Regions from separate parts of the Amycolatopsis sp. cmx-4-54 genome, predicted to be linked through region 1. Evidence: riboswitches for the same ligand, from Rfam matches in the RefSeq annotation. Region 1 holds a riboswitch; the other holds the start of a gene.
The links. Region 1 has a riboswitch for cobalamin ahead of metE (5-methyltetrahydropteroyltriglutamate--homocysteine S-methyltransferase). Riboswitches for the same ligand answer to the same signal wherever they lie in the genome.

Region 1 (8,781 bases):
GACGAGTTCCTGCGCCGTGTCGAGGCCGACGCGCAGTGGACGCTGTTCTCGCCGAACGAGACCCCGGACCTGCACGACCTCTACGGCAACGCGTTCGCCGAGCGCTACCGCGAGTACGAGGCCGCCGCCGAGCGTGGCGAGCTGAAGGTGTTCCGCAAGGTCCGCGCGGTCGACCTGTGGCGCCGCATGCTGACCATGCTGTTCGAGACCGGCCACCCGTGGATCACCTTCAAGGACCCGTGCAACCTGCGTTCGCCGCAGCAGCACGTGGGTGTCGTGCACTCGTCCAACCTGTGCACCGAGATCACCCTGAACACGACCACCGACGAGGTCGCGGTCTGCAACCTCGGCTCGGTGAACCTGCTCAAGCACGTCACCCCCGAGGGCCTCGACACGAAGCGCCTCGAGAAGACCGTGCGCACGGCCGTTCGCATGCTCGACAACGTGATCGACATCAACTTCTACACGATCCCGGAAGCGCGCCGCTCCAACCTGCGCCACCGCCCGATCGGGCTGGGCCTGATGGGCTTCCAGGACGCGCTGTTCGAGATCGGTGTCCCGCTGTCCTCGGACGAGGCCGTCCAGTTCGCGGACACCAGCATGGAGCACATCAGCTACTACGCGATCTCGGCCTCGACCGACCTCGCCGAGGAGCGCGGCCAGTACCAGACGTTCGAGGGTTCCTTGTGGAGCAAGGGAATCCTGCCGATCGACTCGCTGCAGCTGCTGATCGACGCGCGGCAGGGCGACGCGCTCGACGTCGACACCTCGTCCACTTTGGACTGGGCGCCGCTGCGCGAGCGGGTCAAGACCGTCGGTATGCGCAACTCCAACGTGATGGCGATCGCGCCGACCGCGACGATCTCCAACATCTGCGGGGTCGGGCAGTCGATCGAGCCGCTGTTCCAGAACCTGTTCGTCAAGTCGAACATGTCCGGTGACTTCACCGTGGTGAACCCGCACCTGGTCCGCTCGCTCAAGGAGCGCGGGCTGTGGGACGAGGTCATGGTGTCGGACCTGAAGTACTTCGACGGCAGCCTCGGCCAGATCGACCGCGTGCCGGACGATCTGAAGGCGCTGTACGCCACCGCGTTCGAGATCGAGTCCAAGTGGCTGGTGGACGCCGGTTCGCGGCGCCAGAAGTGGATCGACCAGGCACAGTCGCTGAACCTGTACATCGCGGCGCCCAGCGGCCGCAAGCTCGACGAGCTGTACCGCTACGCCTGGCACAAGGGCCTCAAGACCACGTACTACCTGCGGGCGCGGTCCGCGACGCACGTGGAGAAGAGCACCCTGCGCGGCACCGACGGCAAGCTGAACGCGGTCTCGGCCACCCCGGCCCCGGCCACGCCCAAGCCCGCCGCCGCTCCGGCGCCGGCTCCCGCCGCTTCGCCCGCCCCGTCGGCCACCGCCGCGGTCCCGGCCGTCCCGGTGACCGCCCCCGCCCCGGCCGCGAAGCCGGAGCCGAAGGAGATGCCGCAGGTCTCGGACGTCGACTTCGTCGCCACCGACGGCGCCGCCTGCCGGATCGACGACCCCGACTGCGAAGCCTGCCAGTAATACATCTTCGTGAGTGGTGAGGACGGGTTCGGACCGTCCTCACCACTCACGACGCCTCTTGGAGTGTGCCTCTTTCATGACCACTTTTGACGCCTCCGCCGACGCCACCGGCCTCGGTGAGATCGAAGTCGGCGCCGCCCGGATCAACGTCGACGACAAGCGGATGATCAACGCCCGCGCCGACGTCAACCAGCTGCTGCCGATGAAGTACACCTGGGCGTGGGAAAAGTACCTCGCCGGCTGCAACAACCACTGGATGCCGACCGAGGTCGCCATGCAGGCCGACATCGCGCTGTGGAAGTCGACCGACGGCCTCACCGAGGACGAGCGCACCATGCTCAAGCGCAATCTCGGCTTCTTCGCCACCGCTGAATCGCTGGTGGCCAACAACATCGTGCTCGCGGTGTACCGCCAGATCACCAACCCCGAATGCCGCCAGTACCTGCTGCGCCAGGCGTTCGAGGAGGCCGTGCACACGCACACCTTCCAGTACATCTGCGAGAGCCTCGGCCTGGTCGAGGGCGAGCTGTTCAACATGTACCGCGAGGTCCCCTCCATCTCGGAGAAGGACGCGTGGGCACTGAAGTACACGCAGAACCTGGAGAACCCGGACTTCGAGACCGGCACCCCCGAGGCGGACCAGAACTTCCTGCGTGACCTGGTCGCGTTCTACGTGATCTTCGAGGGCATGTGGTTCTACACCGGTTTCGCGCAGATCCTGTCGCTCGGCCGCCGGAATAAGATGGTCGGCATCGCCGAGCAGTACCAGTACATCCTGCGCGACGAGTCGATCCACCTGAACTTCGGCATCGACTGCATCAACCAGATCAAGATCGAGAACCCGCACCTGTGGACCGAGGAGTTCCAGGCCGAGGTCCGCGGCATGCTGACCGAGGCGTGCGAGCTCGAGGTCGCCTACGCCCGCGACACCATGCCGCGCGGCATGCTCGGGCTCTCGGCCGAGCTGATCGAGCAGTACATGCACTTCATCACCGACCGGCGGGCGCAGCAGATCGGTCTCGCGCCGATCTTCGGCGAGACGGAGAACCCGTTCCCGTGGATGTCGGAGGCGATGGACCTCAAGAAGGAGAAGAACTTCTTCGAGACCCGCGTCATCGAGTACCAGTCGGGCGGCGCCCTCGACTGGGACTGACCCCTGCACGTAACTCACGTGATCAGACACGTAACACGCCGGGCGGCCTCCGCCCGGCGTGTTCCGTTTCCGGACACGCGAGTTACGCCCCCGATCACGAGAGTTCGCCGTTCAATCACGCGTGTCGTCCGTCTGATCACGCGTGTTGGCCGTCTGATCACGCGTGGCGTCCGGTTCGTCACATGTCCAGCGGGGCTGTAGCGGGGCTCGGTACGCTCCGGGGTGCTACTGGTTCGCCCGGCCTCCCCGGCCGGTCGAGGTAACAGGGAACCCGGTGCGAATCCGGGACTGCCCCGCAGCGGTATGTGGGAACGAAAGCCGTCACCGTGCGAGACACGGTAAAGCACTGGGACATGGCGCCCCGGGAAGCGACGGCCGGTAGGAACGAGCGAGTCGCCCACGAGTCCGAAGACCTGCCCGTGGTACGCGCGCCGACGGCGTGCGTGAGTCCGGGCCTCGTGGGATGGGCACGACCGAACGGCGGTCACTCCTGCGCGCTCCGGGCTCTCACGACAAGCTCGCGAGGAGAGAGCTGTGACCGAAATCGGCACGACAGTGCTGGGCTACCCCCGGATCGGACCGGACCGGGAACTCAAGCGTTCACTCGAACGCTACTGGGCGGGCAAGATCGACGAGGCCGAGCTGCTGGGCACCGGCCGCGCGCTGCGCACCCGGACCTGGCGGGAACTCAAGGACGCGGGGCTGGATTCCGTCCCCTCCAACACCTTTTCCCATTACGACCAGGTGCTCGACACCACCGAGCTGTTCGGAGCGCTGCCGGAGCGCTTCACGACGCTCGGTCTCTCGGCGCTCGACACCTACTTCGCCGCCGCACGCGGGGTGCAGGACGCGCCGGCGATGGAGATGACGAAGTGGTTCGACACGAACTACCACTACATCGTCCCCGAACTCGGCCCGGACACGACGTTTTCGCTCACCGGCACCAAACCGCTCGACGAATACCGCGAAGCCCGCGCGGTCGGCGTCGAGACCCGGCCGGTGCTGGTGGGCCCGGTGACCTTTCTGCTGCTCGCGAAGCCGGCCGAGGCCGCCCCGGAAGGTTTCCGCCCGCTGGACCTGCTCGACAGCCTCCTCGACGGCTGCGTCGAGCTGCTAAGGCGCCTGCACGACGAAGGCGTCGAGTGGGTCCAGTTCGACGAACCCGCCTTCGCCGCCGACCGCACCGAGCGGGAGCTCAACGCGCTCATCCGCGCCTACCACCGGCTCGCGAAGGAGACCGCGCGGCCCAAGATCCTGGTCGCCGGGTACTTCGGCGCCCTCGGTCGCGGCTTGGGCGTGCTCGCCCGCTCCCCGATCGACGCGATCGCCGTCGACCTCGTCACCGATGAGTCCTTTGTGGACGCCGTCGCCGCCGAACCCGCCTTGCGGGACAAGGAGGTGCTGGCCGGTGTCGTGGACGGGCGCAACGTCTGGCGCACGGATCCGACCCGCGCGCTCAGCCGAGCGACGACCCTGCTCGGCATCGCGAAGTCGGTCAGCGTGTCGACGTCCTGCTCGTTGCTGCACGTGCCCTACGACGTCGAGCGGGAGGACGGGCTCCACCCGCGTCTCAAGGGCTGGCTCGCCTTCGCCGAACAGAAGGTCGACGAGGTCGTCCTGCTCGGACGCGCGTTGAAGAAGGAGGGCGTCGACCTCGCCGTCGCCCGTGCCGCGGCCGCGGATCGGGCGACGGCGGTGGATCTGGCCGACAGCGGCGTCCGCGCCCGGCTGGAGGCGCTGCGACCGGAAGACACCGTCCGCTCCCCCTACGCCCGGCGTGCGGCGGCTCAGCAGGCCGCGCTGGATCTGCCGCCGTTGCCGAGCACGACGATCGGCTCGTTCCCGCAGACCACCGACGTCCGCAAGGCGCGCGCCGCGCACAAGGCGGGCTCGCTGGACGACGCGGGCTACGAGGCGGCGATGAAGGCCGAGATCGAACGAGTCATCCGGTTGCAGGAGGACCTCGGCCTGGACGTGCTGGTGCACGGCGAGCCCGAGCGCAACGACATGGTGCAGTACTTCGCCGAGCGGCTGGCCGGGTTCGCGGCCACCGACTTCGGCTGGGTGCAGTCCTACGGTTCGCGCTGCGTCCGGCCGCCGATCCTGTACGGCGACGTCTCGCGTCCGGAGCCGATGACCGTCGAGTGGGCGCGCTACGCGCAGAGCCTGACCGGCAAGCCCGTCAAGGGGATGCTGACCGGGCCGGTGACGATCCTGGCGTGGTCGTTCGTCCGCGACGATCAGCCGCTGGGCGAGACCGCCCGCCAGGTGGCGCTGGCCATCCGCGACGAGGTGCACGATCTGCAGGAGGCGGGCATCCGCGTCATCCAGGTGGATGAACCGGCGCTGCGGGAACTGCTCCCGCTGCGCGCAGCGGCGCATGAGGCGTACTTCGCGTGGGCGGTTTCGTCGTTCCGGCTCGCGACGTCGGGGATCGACGACGCGACGCAGATTCACACGCATATGTGCTACTCGGAATTCGGCGACGTGGTCAAGGCGATCGACGCGCTCGACGCGGACGTCACCAGCATCGAGGCCGCGCGGTCGAAGATGGAGGTCGTCACCGACCTCGGCGCGGCGGGCTTCGGCCGCGGCGTCGGGCCGGGCGTCTACGACATCCACTCGCCGCGCGTCCCCGGCGTCGACGAGGTCGGCGGGCTGCTGCGGACCGCCGTCGGTGCCGTACCCGCCGAGCGGATCTGGGTCAACCCGGACTGCGGCCTGAAGACCCGCGGATACGCCGAGGTCGAACCGGCCCTGCGGAACCTCGTCGCCGCGGCCCGCACCGTCCGTTCCGAACTCCGCTGACCTGAAGTACATGAAGGCCCCCTTCCTTGCGCCCAGGTACAGGAAGGGGGCCTTCATGTACCTCCCCCAGGGTATTGTCAGGACGTCAACAAGGGTGCGATGGTGGAGCGGTAACCGATCTCAGCGGGGAGATGGTCACCATGGCGAACGCCGTCGAAAAGGTCACCGGGGCACTGCGCGAACGGGTCCCGCCGCTCACCTCGATCCCCCTGCCACGGTCGGTCGACCAGCGCTGGCTCGGCGCGACCTGGCCGGTCCGCGAACTCGCGCCCGCCCCGCCGGGCCTCAAACCCGTTCTCGGCGACGAAGGCCCGCCGGTCATCGGGCACGCGCTGGACTTCATGCGCTTCGGCATCGAGTTCGGCCTCAAACGCTATGAGACCTACGGACCGGTGTCGTGGATGGGCGCGTTCGGGCGCCGCATCGTCGCGCTCTCCGGCCCGGAGGCCACGCAGATCGCGTTGGTGAACAAGGACAAGGCCTTCTCCCAGGAGGGCTGGAAGTTCTTCATCGAACAGTTCTTCGACCGCGGCCTGATGCTGCTCGACTTCGGCGAGCACCACCTGCACCGCCGGATCATGCAGGCGGCGTTCACCCGGCAACGGCTCACCGGTTACGTCGACCAGATGGGACCGGCCCTGCGCGAGGGCGTCGCCGCGTGGGCGGACCGGCCGAACCCGCGGATCTACTGGTCCCTCAAGCAACTCACGCTCGACGTCGCGACGCGCGTGTTCATGGGCATGCGATCCGGCGACGACGCGGCCGCGATCAACCGCGCGTTCGTGAACTCCGTGCGCGCGGGCACGGCCATCGTGCGGTTCCCCGTTCCCGGCGGCCGCTGGGCCGCGGGTTTGCACGGCCGCAAGGTCCTCGAACGCTACTTTTCGGCGAACCTGCCCGCGAAACGGGCAGGCGACGGCGACGACCTCTTCACCGCGTTGTGCCACGCCACCACCGAAGACGGTGACCGCTTCACCGACGCCGACGTCGTCAACCACATGATCTTCCTGATGATGGCCGCGCACGACACGTCGACGATCACCAGCGCCGCCGCCGTCTACCACCTCGCCAAGAACCCCGAGTGGCAGGAACGCGCGCGTCGGGAATCGCTCGCGCTCGGCGACGACGTGCCGGACATCGAGGCGCTGGAGACCCTGACGACGCTGGACCTGGTGATCAAGGAGGCCCTCCGGCTGGTGGCGCCGGTTCCTTCCCTGACCAGGAAGACCGTGAAGGACACCGAGGTTCTCGGGCATTTCATTCCCGAAGGGACACTCGTCGGGGTTTCCCCCACCGTCAACCATTTCTCGCCGGAGCACTGGACCGACCCGATGCGGTTCGACCCGGACCGCTTCGGCGAGGCACGCCGCGAGGACAAGTCGCATCGCTACGCGTGGATGCCGTTCGGCGGCGGCGCGCACAAGTGCATCGGCCTGCATTTCGGGACGTTCGAGGTGAAGGCGCTGCTGCACGAGATGCTGCGGGCGTATCGGTGGTCGGTACCGGAGAACTACACCGCACGCTGGGACTACGTCTCGCTGCCCGTGCCGGCGGACGGCTTGCCGATCCACCTGACGGCCCGCTGAAGCCGGACCAATCGGACAACCACGATCGAGTACTCTTGGTGACTTCCGGTCACCACTCGTGTAGCTGCGATCACCCTTTCAGCCGGTAGACACCCCGGATCGCGCATGATGCCGTGGCACTACACCCGGCCGGCTCATACCTAGTGTGGGCCCATGGGCTCGGACACCCGGTCTGAGCTGGTCATCAACCGCGCATGAAGAGGTGAAGTGTGCCCGAACCTGGTTCCGCGCCAGGGTTGGTGGACGTCGCTCGGAGATGGGCCGAGACGCTCGCTGACACTAAAGGAGTATCGCTTCCCAAGGAGCAACTCGAGCAGCTGCTGCTCGGTGTCGCCCAGGACGCCGTTCTGGCCGAGCCCGACCATCAGCCTGCCGTGCTGCGCTTCTCCAAGCTCTATTCCGCCTCTCCCGTCGGGATCGCCCTCGCCGACGCCGACGGCACCATCGTGGAGGCGAACGCCGCGCTCGGCCGCCTCCTCGGTTGTCGTCCCGCCTCGCTGCGCGGCCGGGAGATCCCCGATCTCGGCTCCGCCGAACACGACGTCGCCCGCCTGCGCAACGGGCTCGCTCAGCTGATGACGCACGGCCAGCCGACGCAGGAAGAGCGTCTGCTGGTGAATCACAGCGAGGAAGGCCCTCTCTGGGTCGACGTGACCCTGACCGATCTGCCCGGCGACCGGCCCGGTTCGACCTATCCGGTGCTGATGGTCTCCGACGCCAACGAAATCCACCTGCTGCAGGAACAACTGCGGCACCAGAACGTGCACGACCCGCTGACCGGCCTGCCCAACGGCACCGCGTTCGGCAACGCCCTCGAAGCCGCGCTGGCCGGATCCGGCGGCGAGCAGGTCGCGCTCGTGTATCTCGACGTCGACGGCTTCAAGGTGATCAACGACGGTCTCGGGGCCGGCGTGGGTGATCAGGTGCTGCGCGGGGTCGCGAACAAGCTCACGGCCGTGTTCACCGGCAGGCACGAAGGTTCGGTCGCCCGGCTGTCCGGCGACGGGTTCGCCGTCCTGCTGCGCGGCGACTTCACCTCGCCCGAGGTGATCGCGCTGGTCGAGCAGGCACTGGAGGAACTGGTCGAGCCGATCTATCTCGGCGGGCACGGGATCGGCGTCAGCGCGAGCGCGGGCATCGTCGTCCGCCCGGTCACCGACGGCGGACCCGAAGACCTGCTTCGCGCCGCGGAGATCGCGCTGCACCGTGCCAAGGAGGCGGGCAAGGCGCAGTGGATGCTGTTCGATCCGGAACTCGACGCGCGTGATCGTGGCCGCTACCAGCTCGGCGCGGTCATCGCCGGCGCGCTGGAGAACGGCGAGTTCTCGCTGATCTACCAGCCGACGGTGAAGCTCGCGAATCCCGACCAGCTGGCCGCCGTCAACGCCGGGCTGCGCTGGAGCCATCCGGAGAAGGGCGAACTCGACTCGGACGAGTTCTACCCGCTCGCGCAGATCACCGGGATGACCATCCCGCTCGGCCGATGGCTGCTGGCCGAATCGCTCGCCGCCACCGCGAGGTGGCGGAACAGGTTCGGCGAGGCCGCGCCCGACGTCTGCGTGCGGCTGCCGAACCGGCTGGCCATCGAGCCCGATCTGGTCCTGCTGGTCAAGGAACAGCTCGACCGGCACAACCTGCCCGCCCAGGCGCTGCGCCTGTGCACGGACCGCGAAT
Region 2 (8,781 bases), on a different contig from region 1:
GAACTGGGCGCGGCGGCGGAACTTCTGCCCGATCCGGCAGGCGCGCTCCTGCTGGCGGGCGAGGCCCGCAGGCTCGGCGGAGACCTGAGCGGCTACCGGGCCCTCGCCCGGACGGTCCCGGCGGACGACGGGCTGGTGTCCGCGCATTTCCACGGTCTGACCTCGGTTTACGCCGGACGTCACGAGGACGCCGTCACTCCGCTGAAGGACGCGGTCGCCAAAGGGATGGCCGGCTCGGACGTCGCCGGGGCCGTCTGGGCCGCCGAAGCGGCCTTCGCCCGCGGGCATGCCGAACGGGCGCACGAATACGCGGCCGCGGCCGTGAGCCGCGCGCGCCTGGGCAAACGGCACGCGGAACTGCCGTGGGCGCTGATCTCTCTGTCGCTCTCGGCCATCGCGCTCGACCGCATCCCCTGTGCGCGGGCGGCGTCCCGCGACGGGCTGCGCGCACCGCACAACCTGCGGATGGAGCATCTGACGTTGCTGGGGCTGGCCGCCGCACTGCTCGGCGACCGCGTACCGGAGCTGGACGAAGCGGCCGAAGGCATCGCCGAACGCGGTCTCGGCAGGCCCGCCGCGGTCGCCGCGTGGGCGAACGCCTGCCTGGACCTGGCCGAAGACCGGCCCGACGACGCGTTGAGCAGGCTCGAAGACCTCGCTTCGGGCGTCTCCGGCGACCAGCCGGTGATCCGGGTGCTGGCCACCCCGCAACTCGTCGAGGCGGCCGTCGGTTCCGGGCGGCCCGAACGCGCGCTGGCCGCGCTGGAGGTGTTCGACCGCTGGACCCTAGCGGGAGCGGAACCCTGCTGGCTCGCGCTGAGCCACCGCTGTCACGCGCTGACCGCGTCGGATCCCGGTGTGGCGGAGCGGCGTTTCGTCCTGGCCATCGAGGCGCACCGGCGGGCAGGCGGCGCGATGGAACTCGCCAGGACCCGGTTCGCCTACGCCACCCTGCTGCGACGGCATCGGCGGACCCGCGACGCCCGCGACCAGTTCCGCGATGCCTTGCGCGGCTTCGAAAACGTCGGAGCGAAGCGGTTCGCCGAACGGGCCCGCGCCGGCCTGCGCGCCACCGGCGAGACCGTCGACGTGCCGCACCGATCGCTCGCCGGGCTCACCCCACAGCAGGACGCCATCACCCGGCTGGTGGCGGCGGGGGAGACGAACAAGGAGATCGCGCGGCGGCTCGTGATCAGCCATCGCACGGTGGATCACCACCTGCGGAACATCTTCACGGCACTGGGGGTGCGGTCCCGCGTGGAACTCGCGCGCCGCGTCGCCGCCGGGGAATGACGAACTCGCGTGATCGAAGCCGTAACTCGTGTGTTACGCCTCTGATCACGCGAGTTACGGGCAGGCGAGGACCGGGGCCTGCGGACGCCCGCCGCCGTGCAGGTCGCTCAGCGGAACCCTGGCCAGGCCGAGGATCGCCTGCGCGGTCGCGCGCGGGGCGGTCGACGGGTTCAGGCCCGTGGCGTCGTAGGCGATCGCGCCGCGGTCCGCCTCGGCGCCGGCGCAGCCGGTCTGCAGCGACCGCAGGAATTCCCGCGCCTTGACGGCGGCGGCGGGACGATGCCCGGCCAGCGCCTGCGCGGCGAGTCCGGTGCTGTTGGCGTTCGGCGCGTTGGTGCCGAAACCGAAGCCGCCGTTCGCGTGCTGCTTGCCGACCAGCCAGGAGGTGCCCTCGCCGGCGTTCACCGGGTCACCGGTGGCGCGCAAGGCCTGCACGACCGTCGCGGTCGCGTCGACGTCGCTCGTGCACGTCGCCTCGCCGAAGTTCAGCGGGAAACCGCCGTCGGGGCACTGGGTGCCCGCGAGGAACGCCACGGCCGGAGCGGGGGCGCCGCCGGTGCGGTCCAGCGCCAGCAAGGCGAGTGACTGAGAGAGGGCGTTGGAGAAGTCGCCGTATTCGGAGCGGTCGGAGAACCGGCCGGACGGCGTCAGCAGCGAGAGCAGACCCGCCTTCACGTCGACGCCCCCGAACGACGCCGGGTTCTTGTCGCGAACCTGCGCGGCGAGCAGCAGTTTGGCGTGCGCGCCCGCGTACGCCTCGGTGCCGCTGCCGACGTAGCCGGTGGTGATCTCCGGCTTCGCCAGCCAGGCGATCGCCTTCCCCGCGTTCGTGTCCGACACCCCGGCCGCGGCGAACGCGAAGATCGCGTCGATCGTCAAACCCTGGTCGGGGAACTTCTGGCCGCCGAAGTCGGCCTCGAACCTTTCCCCGTCGGTCAGCTGCCTGGCGAGCCAGCCCGAGGCGGCGTCCGCCTTGTTGTGGGTGCCGGCGGCCGCCGCCGGAGCGGCGACCAGCCCGATGCCGCACAGCATGACGACAGCGAAAACCAAACGTCTCATGAGAACCCTTCCCGCATTTCCACGACAGGAGTCGGTGACACCGCGCGACGTGGGTGACCGGGCTCGCCTGGAGGGCACACCGTTGCGGGACAGCGCCGGACTCTCACCGGACTTCCCCCACGACCGCGCTGAATCGGACGAACCGAAGGGTCTCATCCCGGTCAAGCGCCGGGGTACCGCCGGGCGCGAGGCGGCGATGTGATCCTCGCAACCGACCTGGTCAGCGGTGCCTGCCCGAGGTGATCGAGTGTTAACCTCGCCTCGCTCGACAACTGAACACCGCCGCCCGTGACGGGGAAGCCGGTCGAAATCCGGCGCTGTCGCGCAACCGTGGGCCCTTCACCAGGGGCGAGCCGGGATACCGAACGGGCGGATGAACGAACCACTGTCGCGATAAGCAGGGGTGACCGCGGCGTCCGCGCCTGTCCTCCGTCATGCCGCTAGGAGGAGTCATGCGCCGCCGGTCCCTCGCCGCACTGGCGTTCGCCGTCAGCGTCGGCGTGGTCGCCGCACTGCTCACCGGAACGGCCACCGCCGCGAACGATCCCGGGGCCGCGAAGGCGAATTCCCGCTGGCTCGCGACGAAGCTGAAGCCGGACGGCACGCTCGAGAACCCCTTCGGCGGCGAACTGCCCGACCACGGCCTGATGCTCGACGTGCTTTTCGCGCTGTACGCGTCGGGCGACGGCGCCAAGGCCGAGCCGATCATGAAGTTCCTCGACGACGAAGGCCACGCGAGCGACTACTTCACCTGGGAAAAGCTCATTCCCGCGCCCGGATACGACAAGATCGTCGTCGGCGGCTCGCTGGCGAAGACGCTGGTCGCCGCCCAGGTTTCCGGCCGGGACCCGCGCGATGTCGACGGATACGACCTGGTCGCCGAAACCCACGCCGCGATCATGCGCAAGGGCCCCGACAAGGGCCGGATCAGCGACTACTCCAAAAATCCGGATCTCGCCGGCTCGGTGAGCAACGACGCGAACACGTTCGGCCAGGCGCTCGGCGTCATCGGGCTCGCCGCGGCGGGCGAGAACGACCGGATCGCCATCGACAGGTTGCTGGCCCAGCAGTGTTCCGAGGGCTACTTCCGCCTCTTGTTCAAAGACATCCCGACAAAGGAGACCGGCGACCACGTCACGCCGGACGGCCGCAAGATTTCGACCTGCGACGAGGGGAAGCCGCTCGACCTTTCCCCCACCGACGGTGACGCCACCGGTCTCGCGCTCTCGGCCCTGCTGGCCGCACGGAAGGCGGGCGCGACCGGCCTCGACGCCCCGATCGCCAAGACCGTCTCCTGGCTCAAGGCGAACCAGACCCCCGGTGGTGGCTGGGGCGGCGGCGTCGGCACCGAGGCACCGAACACCAACAGCACCGGCATGGTCGTCCAGGCGCTCGCCGACGCGGGCGGTGCGGACGCGGCGGTGGACAAGGGCGTGCGGTTCCTCAAATCCGCGCAGGCGAACGCCGCCGCCGACGCAGGCACCAAGCTCGCGGGCGATCTCGGTGCGATCGCCTACAACCCGGCTGCCTACGAGGACGCGCGCGCGTCCGGCATCAGCGGGCTCGACACCTGGATCCGTGCGGGTGCCCAGGCTTCGCTCGGGTTGGCGCAGGTCGGCTTCTACTCGCTCGCGAAGGGCGACACTCAGCCGCCGACCGGCGGCAACCCGGCTCCCACCACGACGACCACCGTCACGAAGTCGGTGACGCCACCGCCCAAGCCCAAAAAGGCAGGCACGTCCACCGGCGTCCGGGTGCGGACATCGACGGCGATCGCCACCCCGGACGCGGCGACACCGGCCGCCCGCCTCGGCGCCTACCTGGCGAACCGGCTCATCGACGGTGACCACGTCGAGGTGACCGAGGACGGCAAGACCTACGTCGACCACGACGCCACCGCCGACGTGGTGCTGGCCCTGCGAGCGTTGGACCAGCAACCGGACTCGGTCGCCCGCGCGTCACAGTTCCTGCTGAAGCCGGAAGCCGTACAGGCCTACGCCCACGGCGCGCCGTACGAGCAGGGCGAGGCGTCGTATGCCGAACCGCTCGCGAAACTCGTGCTCGTCGCCGAATTCGCCAAGGCGGATATCGCCGGGCAGGTGCGCGCCGATCTGGTGAAACTGCGCGGCGCCGACGGCGAGTTCACCGACACGGGATCGTTCGCCGACGCCGACGAGACCGTGGAGCGGCACGCTTGGGCGGTACTCGCCACCGCGGCCGATCCCGGTCCCGCGGTCGAACTGCTCCTTTCGCGCCAGTGCGCCGACGGAACCTTTCCGAAGCACCTCGACACCGTGGAATGCGGCTCCGGCGACCTCGCCGCGACCGCCGCCGCGGTCACCGCGCTGTCCGCCCGCCCGCACACCGACGACGCGCCCCCGTCCAGGCGTCCGGACGGCTGGAGTGAGCGGCGCGTGTCTGCGTTCGTCTCCGCGGTGGGCGCGCTCGGCGTCCGGCCGACCGGCGAGGGCATGGTCACCGGAGAGGGCGGGGAGCCGGACGTCGCGCTCAGCGCCGCCGTCGCCGCCGCGCGGCAGACCGCCGGCCTCGACGCGAGCGGAACCGCGCGGTCACTGGGCAAGCTGATCAAGCCCGACGGCGGTATGGCCAAGGGATCCGCCGGGGAGACTGATTTCCCCACCAGTGTGGCCGCCGCGCAAGGGGTCGCTGGCCGACCGTGGCTCACCGCGGCGGATTCGCCGCTCTCGCCCGCGGTCCGGCTGCCGCTGACCGAGGCGAATCCGTCCACGCCGGTACTGGCCGCGGAGCAGTCCGGCTCCCCGCCGTCATGGCTGCTCTGGGGGCTCGCCGGGCTGGCCGTCCTGCTGCTGCTCACCGTGATCGCACTGGTTTTCGTCCTTCGTCGTTTCACCAAGAAAAAGGGGGCAACACCGTGAAGAGAATGCTGGCCGTGACGTCCGTCCTCATCGGACTGATCGGGCTTTCCGCCGCGCCCGCGAACGCGGTCGACACCACCAAGGGCTACGCCGGGATCTGCACCGGCGCCGACGCGCTCACCGGGGTCACCGTCGTCGTCGACTTCCAGGAACTGGACGGCAACGGCGGGACCGCCGCGCCGACGATCACCCGCTGCTCGCCCAACGCCGCGCCGGGCACCGCCCGCACGGGTATCAAGGCCTTGCAGGACGCCGGGATCGCGGTCACCGGCACCGCACGCTGGGGCCTCGCTTTCGTCTGCCGCGTGGAAGGCCGCCCGTCCGCGACGGAGACCCTTCCGCTGTCGGCCAACCCGAACTACAAGGAGGCGTGCGTCACCACCCCGCCCGCCGGCGCGTACTGGGGTTACTGGCACGCGAACGGTTCCGGCTCGACCTGGACCTACAGCACCTCCGGCGCCGTCAACCGGAACGTGACCTCCGGCGGATTCGAGGGCTGGTCGTTCTCCCTGAACAAGTCGGCGACGACCAACCCGCCGCCCGGTGTCACGCCGAGGAACCCGGCCATCCCGTGAGGAGGGTTCTTCCCGCGGTGGCGGCGGTCGTCCTGATCGCCGCCACGGCACCGTCCGCGCACGCCGTCGACCAGAGCAAGGGATATCCCGGGTTCTGCAAGGACGCCACCGGGGTCACCGTGGTGGTGGACTTCCGGCAACTCGGCGGCACGGCCATCGTCCGCTGCAATCCCCAGACCACGCGCGGCACCGGGCTGGACGCGCTCAAGGGCGCCGGTTTCCAGCTCGCCGGGGTGCAGCGCTGGGGCGAGTCGTTCGTGTGCCGGATCGAGAATCGTCCTTCCGCGGCCGAGGACATCCCGGTCAGCGGCCGCGAGAAGTACCGCGAGCAGTGTGTCGACACGCCTCCCTCGCAGGCCTACTGGTCCTACTGGCACGCCTCGAACAACTGCGCGTGGGACTACAGCCAGTGGGGGCTCAAGAACCGGGACTTCACCCCTGGCGGATTCGAGGGCTGGTCGTTCTCCTTGAACGCCACCGCTCAGAGCAACCCGGCCCCGCGGGTTTCCGCCGTGCGGCCGGGTACCGAGGGCCAGCCGTGCGTGTCGCGCGAAGAGGCCAAGCCTGCCACCGGCGATCCCGGCGAGCAACAGCGGCCGCAGCCGGGGAGCGGTCAGGCCGGCGGTCCGCGGCCGACGGCCGGTGCGGAACCGGGCGCGGGCGAAGCCCCTGCCGCGGGTCCGGGTTCCGGTGCGCTACCGCCGCCCAAACGGCGTCCGAGTGCCTCGGCACGGCCGAAGGCGCAGGACCCGTCGTCGAACATCGCGTTCACCGGCGGCGAGAACGCCGAAGACGTCAACGCGGTGATCGAACGCGAATCCGGAGCCGTCGGCTGGGCGCCCTGGGCGGCGGGCGCCGCGATACTGGCGCTGTGCGTGGCAGGATTCCTGGCGGCACACAGACGCAAACGCGCGCAAGGAGTCTGATGACGTCCTACTTCCTGCCGCGCGACCTGCATCCGGCCGCGTGGTGGGTGTGGGCGCTGGGCCTCGCCGTCGCGGCGACCCGCACGACGAACCCGTGGCTGCTGCTGACCATCGTGGCGGTCGCGGGGTACGTCGTCGTGGCCCGGCGCGGTGAGGCGCCGTGGGCGCTGGCGTTCCGGCTCTACCTGTACCTCGGTGCGTTCATCGTCGCGATCCGCGTGTTCTTCCGCGTCGTGTTCGGCGGCGCCGAGGGATCCACGATCATCCTGCGGCTGCCCGAGATCCCGCTGCCGGAATGGGCGGCGGGCATCCGCCTCTTCGGTGACGTGTCCGCGGAATCGTTGCTGGGCGGGCTCTACGACGGGATGCGGCTGGCGGCGATGGTGATCTGCCTCGGCGCGGCCAACGCGCTCGCGAACCCGAAACGGCTGCTCAAGGCGATGCCGCCGGCGTTGTACGAAGTGGGCACAGCGGTGATCGTCGCGCTTTCGGTGTTCCCGCAGCTGGCCGAAAGCGTGCTGCGGGTCCGGCGGGCCCGCAAACTGCGCGGCGGTTCGGGCAAGAAGAAGATGAAGGCCCTGCACACCATCCTCATCCCTGTGCTGGAGGACGCGCTTTCGCGCTCACTGCAGCTGGCCGCGTCGATGGACTCGCGCGGTTACGGCCGCGCGGGGCTGGTCGAGGCGCGGACCAGGCTGATCACGGGAACGCTGATGATCGTCGGCCTGCTCGGTGTCTGCGTCGGCGTTTACGCCACTTTGGACGGTTCCACGCCCCGCTACCTCGCCGCGCCGGTGCTTTCCGTGGGCGTCGTGATCGGGCTGATCGGCTTCTGGTCGGCGGGCAAACGGGTCCGGCGCACGCGGTACCGGCCCGATCGCTGGCACCCGCCGGAAATCGTCGTCGCCGTCAGCGGGATCGGGGTCGCGGCGACGTTGTTCGTGACCTCCAGCGTGAACCCGATGAACATGAACCCGTCCCTGATCGGCCTGTCCTGGCCGGCGCTGTCCTGGGGGCCGTTGCTCGGCGTGCTGCTCGGCGTGGTGCCCGCGTTCCTGACCCCGGCCCCCGAACCGCCTTTCGCCGCACTAGAAGAAGAAGCCCGCTCATGATCGAACTCGACCACGTTTCCTTCACCTATCACGGCCGCGCCGAACCGGTGCTGTCCGACGTGACGCTGTCCATCGGTGAAGGCGAACTCGTGCTGTTCGCGGGCCGGACGGGGGCGGGCAAGTCGACGCTGCTCGGCACGATCAACGGTCTCGTCCCGCATTTCACCGGCGGCCATCTCGAGGGCACGGTGTCCGTCGACGGCGTGACGACGCGGTCCCGGCCGCCGCGCGAGTTCGCGCATCTGGTCGGCGTCGTCGGGCAGGACCCGCTCGCGGGCTTCGTCACCGACACGGTCGAGGACGAGCTCGCGTACGGCATGGAACAGCTGGGCCTGACCCCGCAGGTGATGCGACGCCGGGTGGAGGAGACGCTCGACCTCCTCGGCATCGCGGAACTGCGCAGGCGCGCGCTGCGGACGCTGTCCGGCGGGCAGCAGCAGCGGGTGGCCATCGGCTCGGTGCTGACCACGCACCCCAAGGTGCTGGTGCTGGACGAACCGACGTCGGCGCTGGACCCGACCGCGGCCGAGGAGGTGCTCGCGACGCTGGCCAGGCTGGTGGAGGACCTCGGTACGACGGTGCTGATGGCCGAGCACCGGATGGAACGCGTGATCCCGTTCGCGGACCGGATGATCCATGTCCCCGGCAGCGGGGGAGTGGTCGACGGGACACCGCCGGAAGTGCTGAAGGACATGCCGATCGCGCCGCCGATCGTCCACTTGGGACGGTTGGCGGGCTGGGACCCGCTGCCGATGTCGGTACGTGACGCCCGGCGGCGCGCTTCGTCGCTGACGCTCGGTGCTCCCTCCGCGCGAAGCACCACCGTCGGCGAGGAGCTGCTGACCGCGTCCGGCGTGGTCGTGCGGTACGGGCCAAAGGTCGCGGTGCGGGAGGTCGATCTGTCCCTGCGTGCCGGCGA

Region 2: another riboswitch for cobalamin. It lies ahead of ACLJQ7_RS28105 (prenyltransferase/squalene oxidase repeat-containing protein); the one in region 1 lies ahead of metE (5-methyltetrahydropteroyltriglutamate--homocysteine S-methyltransferase).

The regions. Positions count from the first base shown of each region.
Region 1 is NZ_JAEBEJ010000005.1:381,064-389,844, reverse strand. Features, by position in the region: gene ACLJQ7_RS19020 (ribonucleoside-diphosphate reductase subunit alpha) at 1-1,560, shown strand, start outside; gene ACLJQ7_RS19015 (ribonucleotide-diphosphate reductase subunit beta) at 1,637-2,713, shown strand; cobalamin riboswitch at 2,935-3,149, shown strand; gene metE (5-methyltetrahydropteroyltriglutamate--homocysteine S-methyltransferase) at 3,248-5,521, shown strand; gene ACLJQ7_RS19005 (cytochrome P450) at 5,662-7,107, shown strand; gene ACLJQ7_RS19000 (putative bifunctional diguanylate cyclase/phosphodiesterase) at 7,317-8,781, shown strand, end outside.
Region 2 is NZ_JAEBEJ010000009.1:190,846-199,626, reverse strand. Features, by position in the region: gene ACLJQ7_RS28110 (helix-turn-helix transcriptional regulator) at 1-1,293, shown strand, start outside; gene ACLJQ7_RS28105 (prenyltransferase/squalene oxidase repeat-containing protein) at 1,348-2,352, opposite strand; cobalamin riboswitch at 2,383-2,510, opposite strand; cobalamin riboswitch at 2,647-2,715, shown strand; gene ACLJQ7_RS28100 (hypothetical protein) at 2,805-5,249, shown strand; gene ACLJQ7_RS28095 (flagellar hook-length control protein FliK) at 5,255-5,824, shown strand; gene ACLJQ7_RS28090 (ABC transporter substrate-binding protein) at 5,842-6,750, shown strand; gene ACLJQ7_RS28085 (energy-coupling factor transporter transmembrane component T) at 6,750-7,862, shown strand; gene ACLJQ7_RS28080 (ABC transporter ATP-binding protein) at 7,859-8,781, shown strand, end outside.